2 regions of the Exiguobacterium sp. EA-TM-5 genome follow, and region 1 is predicted to be linked to the other one. Evidence: riboswitches for the same ligand, from Rfam matches in the RefSeq annotation. Region 1 holds a riboswitch; the other holds the start of a gene.
The links. A riboswitch is a leader RNA that binds a small molecule or an ion and turns the genes downstream of it on or off. The one in region 1 is predicted to bind thiamine pyrophosphate.

Region 1 (7,925 bases):
GTCCAGCAAATACTGTAACGAAATGATCAGGCTTAATGCCCTCTTTCCGGTTGACGTACGCTGCAGCAGGACGGGCGATCCCGCCAGCACATCCACACACTGAGTTGACAAGAACAAGTGTTAATCCTTCGCGTTTCATTGCTTCATCAACGCTCTCTGGCGTCGTTAATTCTTCAAATCCAGCAGCGTTTGCTTCTTTGCGGGCTGTTTGGACGACATCTTCAAAATACATTTGGAAATCCATCGTATTGCCTCCTTTGATTCGTTCTCCTTCTTATTGTACGAGTTTCGGTGAAATCTGTCCAAGTCTGTCGCTCAATTCATTTTCTAAAAACGGTCGCGCGTGTAACAAATCACGGAAAGCGATGTAACGGTCGATTTTCTCTTCCATTGGTCGTTTGTTTTGTTTGTATGCCCGAATCAAGACGTTTTTCGGTGTATGCTCGAGATCGATGAATTCGAGTAATTGTGCTTCATAACCGACAAGTGTCAGTAATTCCGCTCGTAACGAATCCGTAGCAAGTGATGCAAATTTTTCTTTGATCAATCCATGTTGCAACATGACGTCAAGTGGAGAACAATCGAGTTGACGGTTCAATTCCTTTTGGCAGCACGGTACGCTCAGAATGACCGATGCATTCCAGTCGACAGCTCGCGCGAGAGCAACGTCTGTCGCGACATCACAGGCGTGAAGCGTCACCATCAAGTCGACTTCTGTCTCACCCGTGTAATCGTGAACGTCTCCGACACGGAAGGTCAGATCGGTATAATCAAGATCTCGCGCAATTTGCGTACATTCCTCGATGACTTCCTTTTTTAAATCAAGACCTGTGACTTCAAGGTCGAACCCTTTGACGACTTTTAAATAATGATAGAGGGCGAACGTCAAATACGACTTCCCACATCCGAAGTCTAGAATCCGAAGTTTTTTTCCTTTCGGCAAGGCAGCGATGCTGTCCTCGACGAATTCAAGGAACCGATTGATTTGTTTAAACTTATCGTACTTCTGCTTTTTGACCTGCCCCGCTTCCGTCATGACGCCCAGGCGGATCAAAAATGGAACCGGTACACCATCTTCTAATAGATAGGTTTTTTTTCGGTCGTGCGACAAGAGAGCTTTCATCGGCTCTTTTTTGGACGTCTTGATCGCGACCTTCATTTTTTTGGAGAGCTGGAATTGCCACTCTTCTTCTTCAAAACGGAAGAGGAATTGGCGGAATTCTGCAAACCAATCATCGAGTCGACCGATGAAATCGTCAATTAAAATATTTTCATGCTTCATAATACGTTCAAATTGAAACTCAACCTGCATCAGCACCGTATCTCTTAATAGAATCGGTTTTACCTTGATTCGTCGGAGATCATTTGATTTTTGACGCGGATTACTCATCGTCGCATGGATCAGTGCTCCTTGCGTGATTTGCGAGGCAAGGCTCGCTTTTAATTCATGTAGTTCCACTAGTCGTCCCGTCCTTTTCTAATGTTCTTTCGAAACTGTAGCAAATTCGTTCCCGTTCGACAAGTGTACACGCTTCATCATTCGTACGTAATCAAAAGGAGGAATTCATCATGTTTAAAAAAATTCTCTCACAAATCGGAATCGGTGCTGCAACGGTCGATACACGCTTAACGGACGACCGGTGCGAACCAGGTGGTCAAATTAACGGCGTCGTCCACATCAAAGGCGGAAACGTCGATCAAGAGATTGACCGGATTTACCTTGAATTTAACACGCAGTACAAACAAGAAGTAAATGATAGTACAACATTTACGACGTTTACGCTTGATCGATTTGCCCTTAACGAAGCGAAATTCACGATCGAAGCTGGTGTCGAACGCGAAATTCCTTTTACATTACGTGTTCCGCTGAATACGCCACTCTCCGTCAGCCAATCGAAATCGTGGATCGAGACAGGTCTCGACATCGCACAAGCCGTTGATCCGTCAGACCGCGACGCTGTCATCGTCGAAGCGAACCGTTACCAAACGACGGTCTTAAATGCGATGGAGTCACTTGGCTTCCGATTGAAGAAAGCCGACACGGAAAAATTACCTGGACGGTTCCGCAAAGATTTACCGATTGCTCAGGAACTTGAATATTCAGCACGCAATACACACTATGCCCATAAACTCGATGAGATCGAGATCATCATGCTTCAAGACAGCTCAGGGATTGATTTAATCGTCCAAGTTGACCGTCGTGCGCACAGTCTCGGTTCATTGTTCAGTGAAATGGCTGGAGCGGATGAGTCGATGATTAAACTCCGCCTGTCGAATAATGAACTGCAGGATCAGTCGTTTGTCGAACGCCAGCTGACAAACATCGTAGAGCGCTATAGCTGATCAATCGAATGACTTGAAAGTGATTCCTCTTCAGGGGAGTCACTTTTTTTGTTCAACTCGATATAACTAAAAAATCATTAGAAATTTATTTCAATATGAAATCGTTTACAAATAAAATATTGTTTTAAAATAATCCACTTGCTATACTGTCCGTATTGAAAAGAATTCCAGTCGTGATTTGCTTAGAGGAGGACGTACACCATGAAAAAAATCGGTCAGTTCACGTTAACAGCCGGACTTGCAGCAGCACTTGTCTCAAGTAGTTTGCCTGTCATGGCAGCAACAGAATCATCAACAGAGCGGATCAGTCAAAAGATTGACGCGATGACGCTCGAACAAAAAATCGGACAGATGATCATGCCGGACTTCCGGCAGTGGAATGGAAGCAATCATACATCCCTTGCCCCAGAAGTCGCAAACATCATTGACCGCTATGATTTAGGCGGCGTCATCTTGTTTGCTGAAAATGTTAGTGAAACTGAACAGACGACGAAACTCGTCCACGATCTGCAAGAAGTCGTCAAGCAGGACGTTAGCAATGATATTCCGCTCTTCGTCACGATCGACCAAGAAGGTGGAATCGTTACTCGGCTGGGGACAGGGACGAACTTACCTGGCAACATGGCGTTAGGTGCGACCCGCAGTAGCACATATGCCAATGATGCGGGTCATATCATCGGTTCCGAACTGCATGCGCTTGGCATCAATGTCAACTTCGGTCCAGATCTTGACGTCAACAGCAACCCTTCAAATCCGGTCATTGGTGTCCGTTCGTTCTCAAGTGACCCCGCACTCGTCGGCACACTCGGTTCCGCTTTAATGAAGGGAATTCAGTCTGAAGGCGTCGCAGCGACTGCCAAACACTTCCCGGGTCACGGCGATACGGCGACTGATTCCCACTATGGCTTACCGATCGTTGATCGCTCCCTTCAAGAGCTAGAACAAGTCGAACTCGTTCCCTTCAAGCGAGCGATCGCTGAAGACATCGATATGATTATGACCGGACACATCGGAATGCCACAAATCGAATCTGAAGTCGTCACCTCGAAAAACGGTACCTTCCCTTTACCTGCGACGTTATCGGATGACGTCATCACGGGTGTACTTCGTAAAAAACTTGGCTACGATGGCATCGTCATCACGGACGCGCTGAACATGCAGGCGATCGCTGATAACTTTACGGAATCAGAAGCCGTTCTGAAGACGTTTGAAGCTGGTGTCGACATTGCGCTCATGCCGACGATCCTCCGTTCCGAGCAGGATGTCACAAAACTCGACCGGATTTTCAAAGACGTGATTGAGGCAGTCAAAAATGGTCGTCTATCAGAGAAACGAATCAATCAATCAGTCGAGCGGATCCTAACGCTGAAAGCAGAACGCGGAATCTGGAACGGTACGACGGATACGACATCGTTAGCCGATAAACTCGCGCAAGCAAAACAAATCGTCGGTAGTCCCGACCATAAAGCAAAAGAACGCGCGATGACAGAAGCATCCGTCACACTCGTGAAAAATGATCAACGGACGTTACCATTCAAACCGAAAAAGAATGCAAACGTACTGGTGATCGCTCCTGCGGCGGATCAAACGGACAGCATGAAAAAGACGATCGCTTCACTACCGAAGAATCGGAACTGGCACGTGACGACAGCTAATTATTCGGCTACTACGCTTCCACTTGACCAAAACCCGACACTACGGGCGCAACTCGATGCAGCGGACTATATCATTGTCGGCTCAAACGTCAATACGAGTGCTAAACTGCTATCAACCGCACCAGAACAAGCGATTCCGGCTTCAATCTTCCGCTATGCGAACCAAACAGACACCCCCTCCGTCTTACTTAGCCTCCGTAATCCATACGATGTCGCCGTTCAACCGGACGCACCGGCGCACGTCCTCGTCTATGGCTTCAAAGGGGATCCGAACGGACCAGACTCCGAAGCTGGTAATCTGAAATCTGCAGGACCTAACCTGCCTGCTGGTATCCGTGCGATTTTCGGAACGTTTAAGCCGCAAGGCACCTTACCAGTCGATGTACCGGTCTTTAAGAACGGTGCCTTTACCGATCAACTGCATCTCGAATTCGGTGACGGCTTTAAAAACTGGAAAAAATGAGAATATGATACACAAAAGACCGAGACTCCTTTAAAGGATGCCTCGGTCTTTTAACGATTGATACGGATATACCGCTTCTTCTTTCGCACGATAGTAGACGCGGTATAACCAATAGGTCAGTAATGCATAGACGACAATGACAAGAACAGCAGAAATGTAGCTCCCCATGCTATATGCTACCTTGAAGTTTCGAGTCGATGCGGATATACCAGATAATACGATCAACGCTGGAATGATGAGTCCTACAAATCTTACTTTAACTTTACCCAGCATGCGTTGCACGGCATACGCGGCGCTGATCGCAAGTACGATCACGATGATTTCCATTCCTATCCCTACTTCCGCTAAATGATATACCTAATTCTACCATCTAACCGTTTAGGAAGATACTGTTCGCGCCGGAATCGTCTCGTACACCGACGTGAATGTTTCTTCTGTCCATCCCATATGCCAAAACAGCAACTCATAATAACAGCTCGTCACGAAATGACGTTTCATCCGTTCGCGTTCTGTAGGACTGGCTTGTTCAGCCAAAGCATCGAGCCGTGCAATCTGTTCAAAGACGACCTTTTCGAACCACTCCGAACTATACGTGTCGATCCATTGCTGATAGATTTTTTCTTCTGGCGTACATGTCAGTAATTGTTGACCGACTTCATAATACAACCAGTAACATGGCAAGATGGCAGCAATTGTCTCACCGAGTGTCCCCTCGCTCGCATGATGCATATGCGACACATAGGCATATGCTGTTGGTGCTGGTTCGAATGCTTCAAGGTCTGCTTTTGTAATACCAAGCGGTTCAAAAAACGATTGATGTAGACTCAGTTCTGCCCCATATGTCGAAGTCGCATGCTCGGCAAGCGTTGCGATTGTCGCAAAGTCGTCTGCTTTTGACGCTGCCTTCGCTTGAATCTTCGCAAAGTGTTTTAAGTAGTAAGCGTCCTGCATCACGTAATGCCGAAATTTCGAGAGTGGTAATGTCCCTTCCCCGATTCCTTGCACGAACGGGTGCGTAAAACTACTCTCCCAATACGCTTGTGCTGCTTGTTTGATTTCTTGTGTGAATGTCATGATCTCATCCTCCTCGTTTTTTATGAAACGAAAAAACACCACCCCGAAACACACGGGCATGGCGCAAGAAGAACAAGACTTGACGCCACTTCCCTCCGTAAGTACGAACTTAATCAGGTTCAAAGGGTCCGAACGTCTTCGTTCGTCTCAGTCAGCCTACCGACTCCCCTAGTGGTCATTATTCGATTCCCATCCACTATAGCATGCTGAAAATGGAAGTCAAGTTGTCCTCTTTTCGCTATACTATGGAGTGTCAGAAGGCGGATACCGTCTCCTTCTACAGACCGATTCCGAATGGATCTTGTTCCCGTACACTAATTTTAGTACCTGATACTATATTCAATACTCTTACTTATACATTGGAGGATTTCATCATGCATACACCAACAAAAATCATGGCGTCAGCCATCATCGCTTCTGCTTTATTACTCCCGACAGCCGCATCCGCCGAACAAGTCGTCGATAAGACGATCGTCACACTCGGGGAGTCGCTCGGCGCAAAAGATAAGGCTTGGGTCCTTTCACGTCTCAATGCACCGGAGGGCATCACGCCGATTATCGCAACCTCTGCCGACGAAGAAAAATACCTCGGGAAAAACATTCCACAGTCGCAAAAAGGTGGCAACATGTATTCGTCGGCTAAGATTGAACTGACGGAAAAAGGCGATGGACTTTCCGTCTCGACGGAGAACATCACGTGGGTGACGAAGGATATGTATCTCAACGCTCTCGTCACAGCAGGTGTCAAAGATGCCGACATCACGATCACTTCTCCCTACAAGGTGACCGGGACATCGGCCCTGACAGGAATCATGAAAGCCTATGATCAAACTTCTGCTGAGACTGGAATCAAGCTGAGTGACGAACGCAAGGATTTAGCACAGCAAGAATTATCGGTCACATCTGACGTCGGGAAGACCGTTGGAACGGATAAAGTCGCTGACTTGATGAATGAGATCAAGGCTGAGATTGCAAATCAAAAACCGGAAACTAAAGTCGAGATTGAAAATCTGATCGTCCAAGTCATTCAAAACAACAACATCCAATTATCTGATGCACAGATGGATCGATTGACGAACTTGTTCAATCAAATGGAGCAAGCGAACATCAACTGGGGACAAATTGAGAGCGGCTTGAAAAATGCCGGTCAAGACATCCATGCGTTTGCAACGTCTGAGGAGACGAAAGGATTCTTCGCTAAATTATTTGATGGTCTGAGTGACTTCTTTAGCTCGATTGCTGGGGTATTCAAATAATTCAGACTTTCCCATTTAACAAAATAATGGTAAACTACATGTATCTGAAACGAAAGGTGGGGTGAAAAGATGGACTTTGCCGCGTGCAAACACTGGTTAATGGAACAATTATATCTGTTGCGCGCGATTTTTCATGGAATGGCGTTCTAAGGCACCCGTCTGCCCTTTTTAGAACTTCATGAACGAAAAATACAGCAAAGCGCATCTTTCACACGTCAAGGAGAGTGCTATTTGCGCTCTCCTTTTTTTGATGCGCGCGAAAGGATCAATTGATTATGATGATTTGCGACATTCAACACCTGACAAAACAATTTGGAGGCGAAACGATCTTGACAGACGTTTCCCTCTTCTTAAACGAACACGACCGTGTCGGTTTGATCGGACGAAACGGTAGTGGCAAAACGACACTACTTCGCCTACTTGCTCGACTCGACCAGCCGGACGGTGGTGTCATCTATCAAAAGAGTGGTTTGACAATCGGCTACCTGGAACAACTTCCAGTTTACGCCGAAACGATGACCGGACTCGACGTCCTATGGACAGCGTTTGACGAAATCCTCTCGATTCGTTCTCGGATGCAACAGTTGGAACAATTGATGGCAACAGCACCATCCGACCTCGAGGCATTACTCGTCCGATATGCGGACGTGACGAATGCATTCGAACAAAAAGATGGGTATCTACTCGATTCGAAGATTGAGCGCATGGTGAACGGTTTACATCTCCGTCCTTTACTTACTCGCCCCTTCCATCAGTTAAGCGGCGGTGAGCAGACGAAGATTTGTCTCGGTCGTATGTTGCTGATGGAACCGAGTCTCCTCATTCTTGACGAACCCACGAACCATCTTGATTTAGCTGCCGTTGAATGGCTCGAGCAATTTTTACGCGATTATACCGGAACCGTCCTACTCGTCTCTCACGACCGAGTGTTCTTAGATGCTGTCGTTACCTCAATCGTTGAACTTGAGGATGGTGAATTGACATCTTACACGGGCAATTACAGTGCGTTCGTTGCCGAGAGAGAACGTCGTCTGCTCGAACAGTTCCATGCTTATCAAGAGCAGCAGAAAAAAATCAAGAAGATGAAAGAAGCGATTCGTCGACTTAGACAATGGGCGAACGAAGCGTCTCCAC
Region 2 (7,925 bases), 1.0 Mb from region 1:
CACGTACAATCAAGCAAAAGACGCACAATGAATGTGATGAAAAAGGAGTGCATAGGATGACGGAACAGCGCATCGAAGAAAAGCGAGAAGGAACGATCATACGGTTGCAGGGCGGCTTTTATGATGTTATGACGCCAGAAGGGGAAGTCCGTTCACGAGCAAGAGGAAACTTCCGGAAACGTGGTATCAGTCCGGTAGTTGGAGACGAAGTCGTCCTTCATATCGAGAGTGAGACCGGGTATATTCTTGAAGTGAAGGAGCGTGACAATTTTTTAGTACGTCCTCCTGTCGCGAATATCGATCAAGCATTGCTTGTCGTCTCAGCAGCAGAACCTGACTTTTCAGCCCATCTGCTTGATCGGTTTCTCGTATTGATCGAAGCGAAGGAAATTCAACCCGTCATCTTGTTAACGAAGATGGATCTGCTCGATGATGTCAAGGGACCGGCTGTCCGAGACGCGATTGTTGCTTATCGGAAGATTGGCTATACGGTCATCGAGACATCGAGTGAGACGTTGACAGGTGTCGAGCAAGTCAGACCATTACTTGCAGGCAAAACAAGTGTTCTTGCCGGACAATCAGGTGTCGGAAAAAGCTCGCTGTTGAACGCACTCGAACCATCTCTTGATCTAGAAACGAGTGCCATCTCGAAATCACTCGGACGTGGGCGTCATACAACCCGTCACGTTACGTTGATGCCGCTTGCGGAAGGATTGATTGCCGATACGCCAGGGTTCTCGAATTTAGACTTTCCTTATGAAATGGAAATAGAGGATGTGCGATGGAGTTTTCCTGAATTCGTGGCTGTGCAAGACGATTGTAAATACCGGGGGTGTTTGCATTTGAATGAACCCGGTTGTGCCGTCAAGGAGGCGGTCGAGGCACAAGAAATCATGTCCTCCCGCTATGAAAATTATGGTATGTTTATAGACGAAATCAAGAATCGAGCCCGGAGGTATTGAAGATGATTAAAATTGCACCATCGATCTTATCAGCAGATTTTGCGAATCTCGAGCGTGATGTCAAAGCGGTTGAGGCGGCAGGAGCAGACTACATTCATTTCGACGTCATGGATGGTCAGTTCGTCCCGAACATCTCATTCGGTTTACCTGTGTTAAGCAGCCTACGTCAAAAGACAGATATGGTTCTTGATGTCCATTTGATGATTGATCAACCCGAACGATTCGTCGAAGATTTCGTCAAGGCAGGAGCCGACATCGTGACGTTCCATGTCGAAGCGACGAATCATGTCCATCGTGTCTTGCAACAAATCAAAGCGGCAGGTGCGAAGGCGGGGGTCGTCTTGAATCCACATACATCACTATCGACGATTGAACACATTCTTCAGGATGTCGATATGGTCTTGTTGATGACAGTCAATCCAGGTTTTGGTGGTCAGGCGTTCATCGAGAGTGTCATGCCGAAGCTCGCAACACTTGCACAAATGAAGGCAGATCGTGGTCTTACATTTGAAATCGAGATTGATGGTGGGGTCAATCCGGAAACGGCAAAGTTATGCATCGATAATGGTGCCAACGTCCTTGTCGCAGGATCAGCGATCTACAATGCATCGGATTATGCGGAAGCAATCACTAGCATTCGTCAAGGGGCTGCCGTATAATAAGAACGAGAAAACGAAATATGATGACCGCAAGGGGTGTCGCTTGAAAAGCGGCTGAGAGGAGTCTTTTGACTTTAACCCTTCGAACCTGTTCCGTTCAAACGGACGTAGGGATGTGGCGCACGCAGGCAGTACGGCGTTCGTCGTACTGCCTTTTTGCGTCCCGTTTTATTCCATGAAGGAGGAAATTATCATGAAACGGTTACAAATGATGATGGAAATTGCCATCTTCGCCAGTCTCGGAGTCGTCTTTGATTTATTGATTCCATTCAAAATGCCACAAGGGGGCTCAATCAGCTTAGCGATGCTTCCCATCTTCGTCATGGCGTTTCGCCATGGTGTCGTCGGAGGTGTCGTCACTGGAGCACTTGTCGGTACGATTCAATTGATGTTCGCCCCACAAGTTTTGACGGTCGTTCAACCACTACTCGATTATACGATTGCATATGGAGTCGTCGGATTAAGTGGGCTGTTTGCACGTCAAGTTAGACAAGCCGCGCGTAACGGACAGAAGAAACGCTTGATGACGTTTGTCCTACTTGCGACGCTTTTAGGAGCGGGACTTCGTTATATCTGTCATGTCATCAGCGGAATCGTCTTTTTTGCCGAGTATGCTGAGGGTCCAGTCATACCATATTCGTTGATTTATAATGCGACATACATGGTTCCGTCTTACGTTCTTTGTGGTGTCGTCGCAGGTCTTCTCTTCACGACTGCACCACGCTTACTTCGCTATTCAGCACGAGGTGTTTAATATGCGGGCGATTCTTGTCTGTGCGGGTCCGCAAGAAGAGGTACCTGACTTACGGACGTTTTGCCAGCCCGGTGATTTCATCGTTGGTGTTGATGGTGGTGTTCAAACGATTGAATCGTTTGGGTTGACATGCGATATGATGATTGGTGATTTTGATTCACTTGGCTATGTACCTGAAGATGCAATCGTCCATCCGGCAGAGAAAGATGAAACGGATCTCGAACTTTCCCTCCGTACCGTATCAGAGATGAAACGGGGTGAGGAGATCATCATCATTGGAGCGACAGGCGGACGACTCGACATGACCGTTCAAAATGTCTATTTGTTAAAACAATATCCTAAGGCACGACTCGTCACGAAACGAGAAGAGGTACGGTATTTGGCAGTGGGGACATATGCAGTTAAGGCAGGAAGCTATCATTATCTCTCATTCATTCCACTTGTGGCGTCGATCCTAAGCTTATCTGGAGTCAAATACCCACTCGATGCGCATTCGGTTCCTGTTGGAGGCTCATTGACCGTCAGCAATGAATGGAGTGCGTCAGAAGCGAAAGTAGAGCTCCATCAAGGAGAACTACTGATGATGCGAACACTTAAGGAATAGAACAAGCATATGAAAAGAGGCCGTGGATGATCCGCGGCCTCTTTTCATATCGTTATTCTTCGAGTTGAGAGGGAGCGACACGGATGTCGCTTTGTGCTGCTAGATGTTTTCCTTTGACGAAGAGATGATAGCTTCCCCACATGACGAGGAAGAATGGAACACCGATGTATAGGGCGATCCGTTGATCCGCTTGAAACGCAAGACTAACGAGGACGACGACGTTTAACGTCAATGAAATCAGCGGTAACACCGGATAAAGCGGTGTCTTGAATTTCAATTCGGATAGATCATGTCCGTTTCGTAAGAACTGCCGACGAAATGCGAGCTGAGACGCAGAGATGGAAATCCAACCGACCTGAGCACCGAGACCGGCTAAGGACAAGAGCCAGATAAAGACGGTATCCTCTGCGAAAAATGCTGTCAGTAGCGAAAGCATCGCAAACATCATTGTAAAGAGTAAGGCACGCATAGGTACACCACGTGCATTCACGTAAGATAATTTTTTTGAAATCATTCCTTCCTGCGACATTGCCCATAACATTCGCGTTGCAGCGTAAAGTCCTGAGTTTCCAACAGATAATAGTGCTGTCAAAACGACGATATTCATCAAATCAGCAGCATACGGGATACCAATCGCATCAAAGACCATGATGAACGGGCTACTGACTCCTCCAGCTGTCTCATATGGAATTAAGGCACCAACGATTGTAATTGATAAGACAAAGAAAATGAACGTACGCCAGACTGTATTCCGAATCGCTTTTGGAATCGATTTTTCAGGTGTGTCGGACTCCCCAGCCGCGACACCAATCAATTCGGTTCCTTGGAAAGCGAAGTTGACGGCAATCATCGTCGTCAAGACACCGAGGATTCCATTTGGAAACCAACCGCTTGCCGTAAAGTTCGCGAACAACGATGTTGGACGATCTGCTTCCATCGGTAACCAACCGAACCAAGCAGCGCCGCCGAGAACGATGAAGAAGAGAATCGCGAGTACCTTCAAACTTGAGAACCAGAATTCTGCTTCACCGAACGCTTTTGCTGAGACGGCATTCAGACCGAATAGTAAGACCGTAAAGACAGTACACCAGACGACGACCGGCACGTTTGGAAACCAACGATCCATCAAACTGCCAGCTGCCGTTATTTCGAGTGCAACCGTCACAGCCCAGCCGAGCCAATAAATCCAACCGACGGCAAAACCGATTCCTGGTCCGATGAAACGGGTCGTATAGGTCTGAAATGACCCTGAGACCGGCATATAGACCGCTAACTCTCCTAAACATAACATCGTCAGATACATGATGGTCCCACCCACGATGTAACTGAGGACCGCCCCGAGAGGTCCCGCTTGTGAAATCGTTAACCCTGACCCTAGAAATAAGCCTGTTCCGATGATCCCACCGAGTGAGATCATGAACAGGTGTCGACTCGTCATCTCTCGTTTGAGTTGCATGATGACTTCCCCCAATTCTGACAAAATAAAGTACCTTCCTATTGTAAGCGTTTTCAATAAAAGCGACAATTAGTTTATGAGAAAAATAAATGAGGGTATAAAAAAACCGGAGGGGAAGATTCCCATCCGGTGTTGCGCCTTATACGCGTTCGACTTTACCTGATTTAAGAGCTCGAGCTGAAACCCAAACCTTTTTCGGCTTACCGTCGACGAGGATACGTACTTTTTGTACGTTGACTCCCCAAGTACGTTTTGTTTTGTTCAATGCGTGTGAACGGTTGTTACCCGACTTTGGCGATTTCCCAGTAACGTAGCATTTACGTGCCATGCGTTCCGCCTCCTTTTATGTTGTTTTGCGTTCGTCCTAATAGACACTTTGCTATCTTAGCATGGTGTCAAGGCGGTTGCAACATAAAAAAAGTAGCTGACAAGAAAAAAACTTGACAGGCAACCTCGAAATTTAAAATAATGGATGAGGATGATGGTAAAAGTTCATTTGACCGCTACTATTTTTCACTTATTCATTGTATAGTCAGTACGGCGACTTTTCAATAGTAGGTCCTTATAGTAGAATTATGAGAAGAATACAATATTCAAAGGGGGCTACTCAGGTGGCGATCGAGATGAAAACGACCTATGGAAAGATTGATGTAGATAATGATGTCGTCGCGCAACTTGCGGGCGGCGCAGCAATGGAATGTTTTGGTGTCGTTGGTATGGCATCCCAATCTCAAATCAAGGATGGTCTTGCTGAACTCTTAAAACGTGAGAACTTTGCACGCGGTGTCATCGTTCGACAGGCTTCAGAGCAGGTCCATATCGATATGCATATCATCGTAAGTTATGGAACGAAAATCTCAGAGGTGGCGAATAACGTACAGAGTCGCGTGAAATACACGCTCAGTCAGGCACTAGGTCTTGACGTGACATCTGTGAACATCTTTGTCCAAGGAGTCCGCTTGACGAATGTCTAAGGCGGGAATAGAGGAGGAAACTTTAGTGAGTGTAGATCGTTTAACAGGAGCGCAGTTAGTCAAGATGATTCAAAATGGCGCGGCGAATCTCTATCAAAATGCAGATTTCGTCGATTCATTGAATGTCTTCCCTGTGCCAGATGGTGATACGGGAACGAACATGAATTTGACGATGACTTCAGGTGCAAAAGAAGCAGGTAAATCGACAGCGGATTCTGTATCGGAAGTCGCGAACGTATTTGCGCGTGGATTATTAATGGGTGCACGCGGAAACTCGGGCGTCATCTTGAGTCAATTGTTCCGTGGATTCTCAAAATCAATCGAAGGAAAAACGACGATTGATACGAAGGAATTCGCAGATGCGTTACAAAAAGGTGTCGACACAGCATACAAAGCGGTCATGAAGCCGGTCGAAGGAACAATCTTGACGGTTGCCCGTGAAACAGCTGTTGCGGCTATCGCACAATCTGAGACGACGACGGATTTCTTAGAGTTGATGCGTCAGCTCGTCGAAGCGTCGAAAGTATCACTCGACGGAACACCCGATCTTCTTCCAGTATTAAAAGAAGTAGGTGTCGTTGATTCAGGTGGTCAAGGTCTCGTCTGTATCTATGAAGGATTCCTTGCAACGCTTGAAGGAAAAGAACTGGATAAGCCGCATGCGCCTGTCATGGAAGCACTCGTCGAAGCAGAGCATCACAAAACGGCTCAAAGCTTCATGTCGACAGAAGAAATCCACTACGGCTACTGCACGGAGATCATGGTGCGTTTCCAGGATGACAAGCTCGCGAATGCACCGTTCAGCGAAGAAGACTTCCGAAACGAATTAGCGGAATTCGGTGATTCGTTGCTCGTCGTCGCGGATGAAGAACTCCTTAAAGTTCACGTTCACGTTGAAACACCAGGAGAAGTCATCACAAAAGGACAACGCTTTGGCGAACTCGTCGCTGTTAAAATTGAAAACATGCGTCAACAACATTCAACAATCCTTGAAGAAGAAGGCGCGAACCAAGTCACTCCAGTTGCTGCACCGAAGGCAAAAGCGAAAGCTGCCCTCGTGACAGTCGCAATGGGTGAAGGAATCAGTGAACTCTTCAAATCACTCGGTGTCAGTGTCGTCATCGAAGGCGGACAAACGATGAACCCGTCGACGGAAGATATCGTTAAGGCGATTGAGGATGCACACGCGGAACACGTTTATGTCTACCCGAACAACTCGAACATCATCATGGCCGCTGAACAAGCAGCATCTGTTGCTTCTTGCGGTGTGACGGTCGTGAAATCAAAAACAGTCCCACAAGGGTTGGCGGCAACAATCGTCTATAACCCGGAAGCGACTGTCGAAGAGAACGAAGCGCATATGGCAGATGCGATTGCAGCTGTTAAATCGGGTCAAGTCACATATGCTGTACGTGATACGAACATCGATGGTGTAGAAATCAAGAAAGACGATCATATGGCGATTGCTGAAAAACAAATCGTTGCTACGGACGGATCAAGTCTTGGTGCTGTTAAGAAACTCGTCGATACACTCGTCACGGAAGACGATGAGATCATCACGGTTCTTTACGGTGAAGGCGTCTCAACGGAAGAAGTCGAGTCACTCGTCGAATATATCGAATCGGTCAATCCGGATGCTGAAGTGGAAGTGCACGACGGCAAACAACCACTTTATTCGTACATTTTAAGCGTCGAATAAAACCATCATACTGAAAAAAGGCGACTAGCCTTTTCACGAATCCCACCATCTGCGATAATAGAGGTGGGATTTCGTTTGTTTCATAGAGAGGGGAAAAGAGATGAAATATCGTAGCGTCTTTGACATCATCGGACCAGTCATGGTTGGTCCATCAAGCTCGCATACAGCGGGAGCTGCACGGATTGGATTGATGGCGGGGAAATTGTTCGGGGAAACACCAACAGTCATCCATATCACGTTTTATGGGTCATTTGCTGATACGTATCGTGGACACGGCACGGACGTCGCGATCATTGGCGGTGTACTCGGATACGACACGTTTGACGACCGAATTCCACAATCGATCGATATCGCAAAATCAAAAGGGATCGAGATTCATTTTGAGACGAGTGAAGCATTGACGGATCATCCGAATACGGCACGTGTCCACTTGACGAATGGCATAGAAGAGTTTGAACTTGTCGGGATTTCAATTGGTGGGGGAACGATTGAGATCACAGAACTAAATGGTGTACCGCTTCGTTTGTCCGGTGGGGGACCGGCACTCGTCGTCTTACACCATGACCGGTTCGGTGCGATTGCTGCCGTGACGAGCATACTGGCTGATTACGAAATCAATATCGGTCACATGGAAGTCTCACGGCACGAAAAAGGAAAACAAGCACTTATGGCGATTGAAATTGATGACCGAATTACAGCAGAAGTGTTGGAAGAAATCGATCGGTTACCTCAAGTCGAGCGTGCCGTCATGATGGGAGAGTGAAGATATGTTTAAATCCGTAAAAGAACTCGTCGCTATCGCGACGGAACGAAACAT

Region 2: it holds a riboswitch for thiamine pyrophosphate, as region 1 does, so the genes downstream of both, thiT (energy-coupled thiamine transporter ThiT) here and tenA (thiaminase II) in region 1, are expected to answer to the same signal.

Annotation. Positions count from the first base shown of each region.
Region 1 is NZ_CM132670.1:2,604,273-2,612,197, forward strand. Features, by position in the region: gene ACV3PA_RS13755 (BrxA/BrxB family bacilliredoxin) at 1-244, opposite strand, end outside; gene ACV3PA_RS13760 (class I SAM-dependent methyltransferase) at 275-1,459, opposite strand; gene ACV3PA_RS13765 (sporulation protein) at 1,570-2,343, shown strand; gene ACV3PA_RS13770 (glycoside hydrolase family 3 protein) at 2,545-4,461, shown strand; gene ACV3PA_RS13775 (hypothetical protein) at 4,492-4,788, opposite strand; gene tenA (thiaminase II) at 4,840-5,535, opposite strand; TPP riboswitch at 5,609-5,715, opposite strand; gene ACV3PA_RS13785 (DUF1002 domain-containing protein) at 5,910-6,791, shown strand; gene abc-f (ribosomal protection-like ABC-F family protein) at 7,067-7,925, shown strand, end outside.
Region 2 is NZ_CM132670.1:1,607,969-1,615,893, forward strand. Features, by position in the region: gene pknB (Stk1 family PASTA domain-containing Ser/Thr kinase) at 1-31, shown strand, start outside; gene rsgA (ribosome small subunit-dependent GTPase A) at 57-962, shown strand; gene rpe (ribulose-phosphate 3-epimerase) at 965-1,621, shown strand; TPP riboswitch at 1,644-1,752, shown strand; gene thiT (energy-coupled thiamine transporter ThiT) at 1,815-2,375, shown strand; gene ACV3PA_RS08230 (thiamine diphosphokinase) at 2,377-2,979, shown strand; gene ACV3PA_RS08235 (amino acid permease) at 3,032-4,435, opposite strand; gene rpmB (50S ribosomal protein L28) at 4,575-4,763, opposite strand; gene ACV3PA_RS08245 (Asp23/Gls24 family envelope stress response protein) at 5,047-5,409, shown strand; gene ACV3PA_RS08250 (DAK2 domain-containing protein) at 5,435-7,108, shown strand; gene sdaAB (L-serine ammonia-lyase, iron-sulfur-dependent subunit beta) at 7,209-7,871, shown strand; gene sdaAA (L-serine ammonia-lyase, iron-sulfur-dependent, subunit alpha) at 7,876-7,925, shown strand, end outside.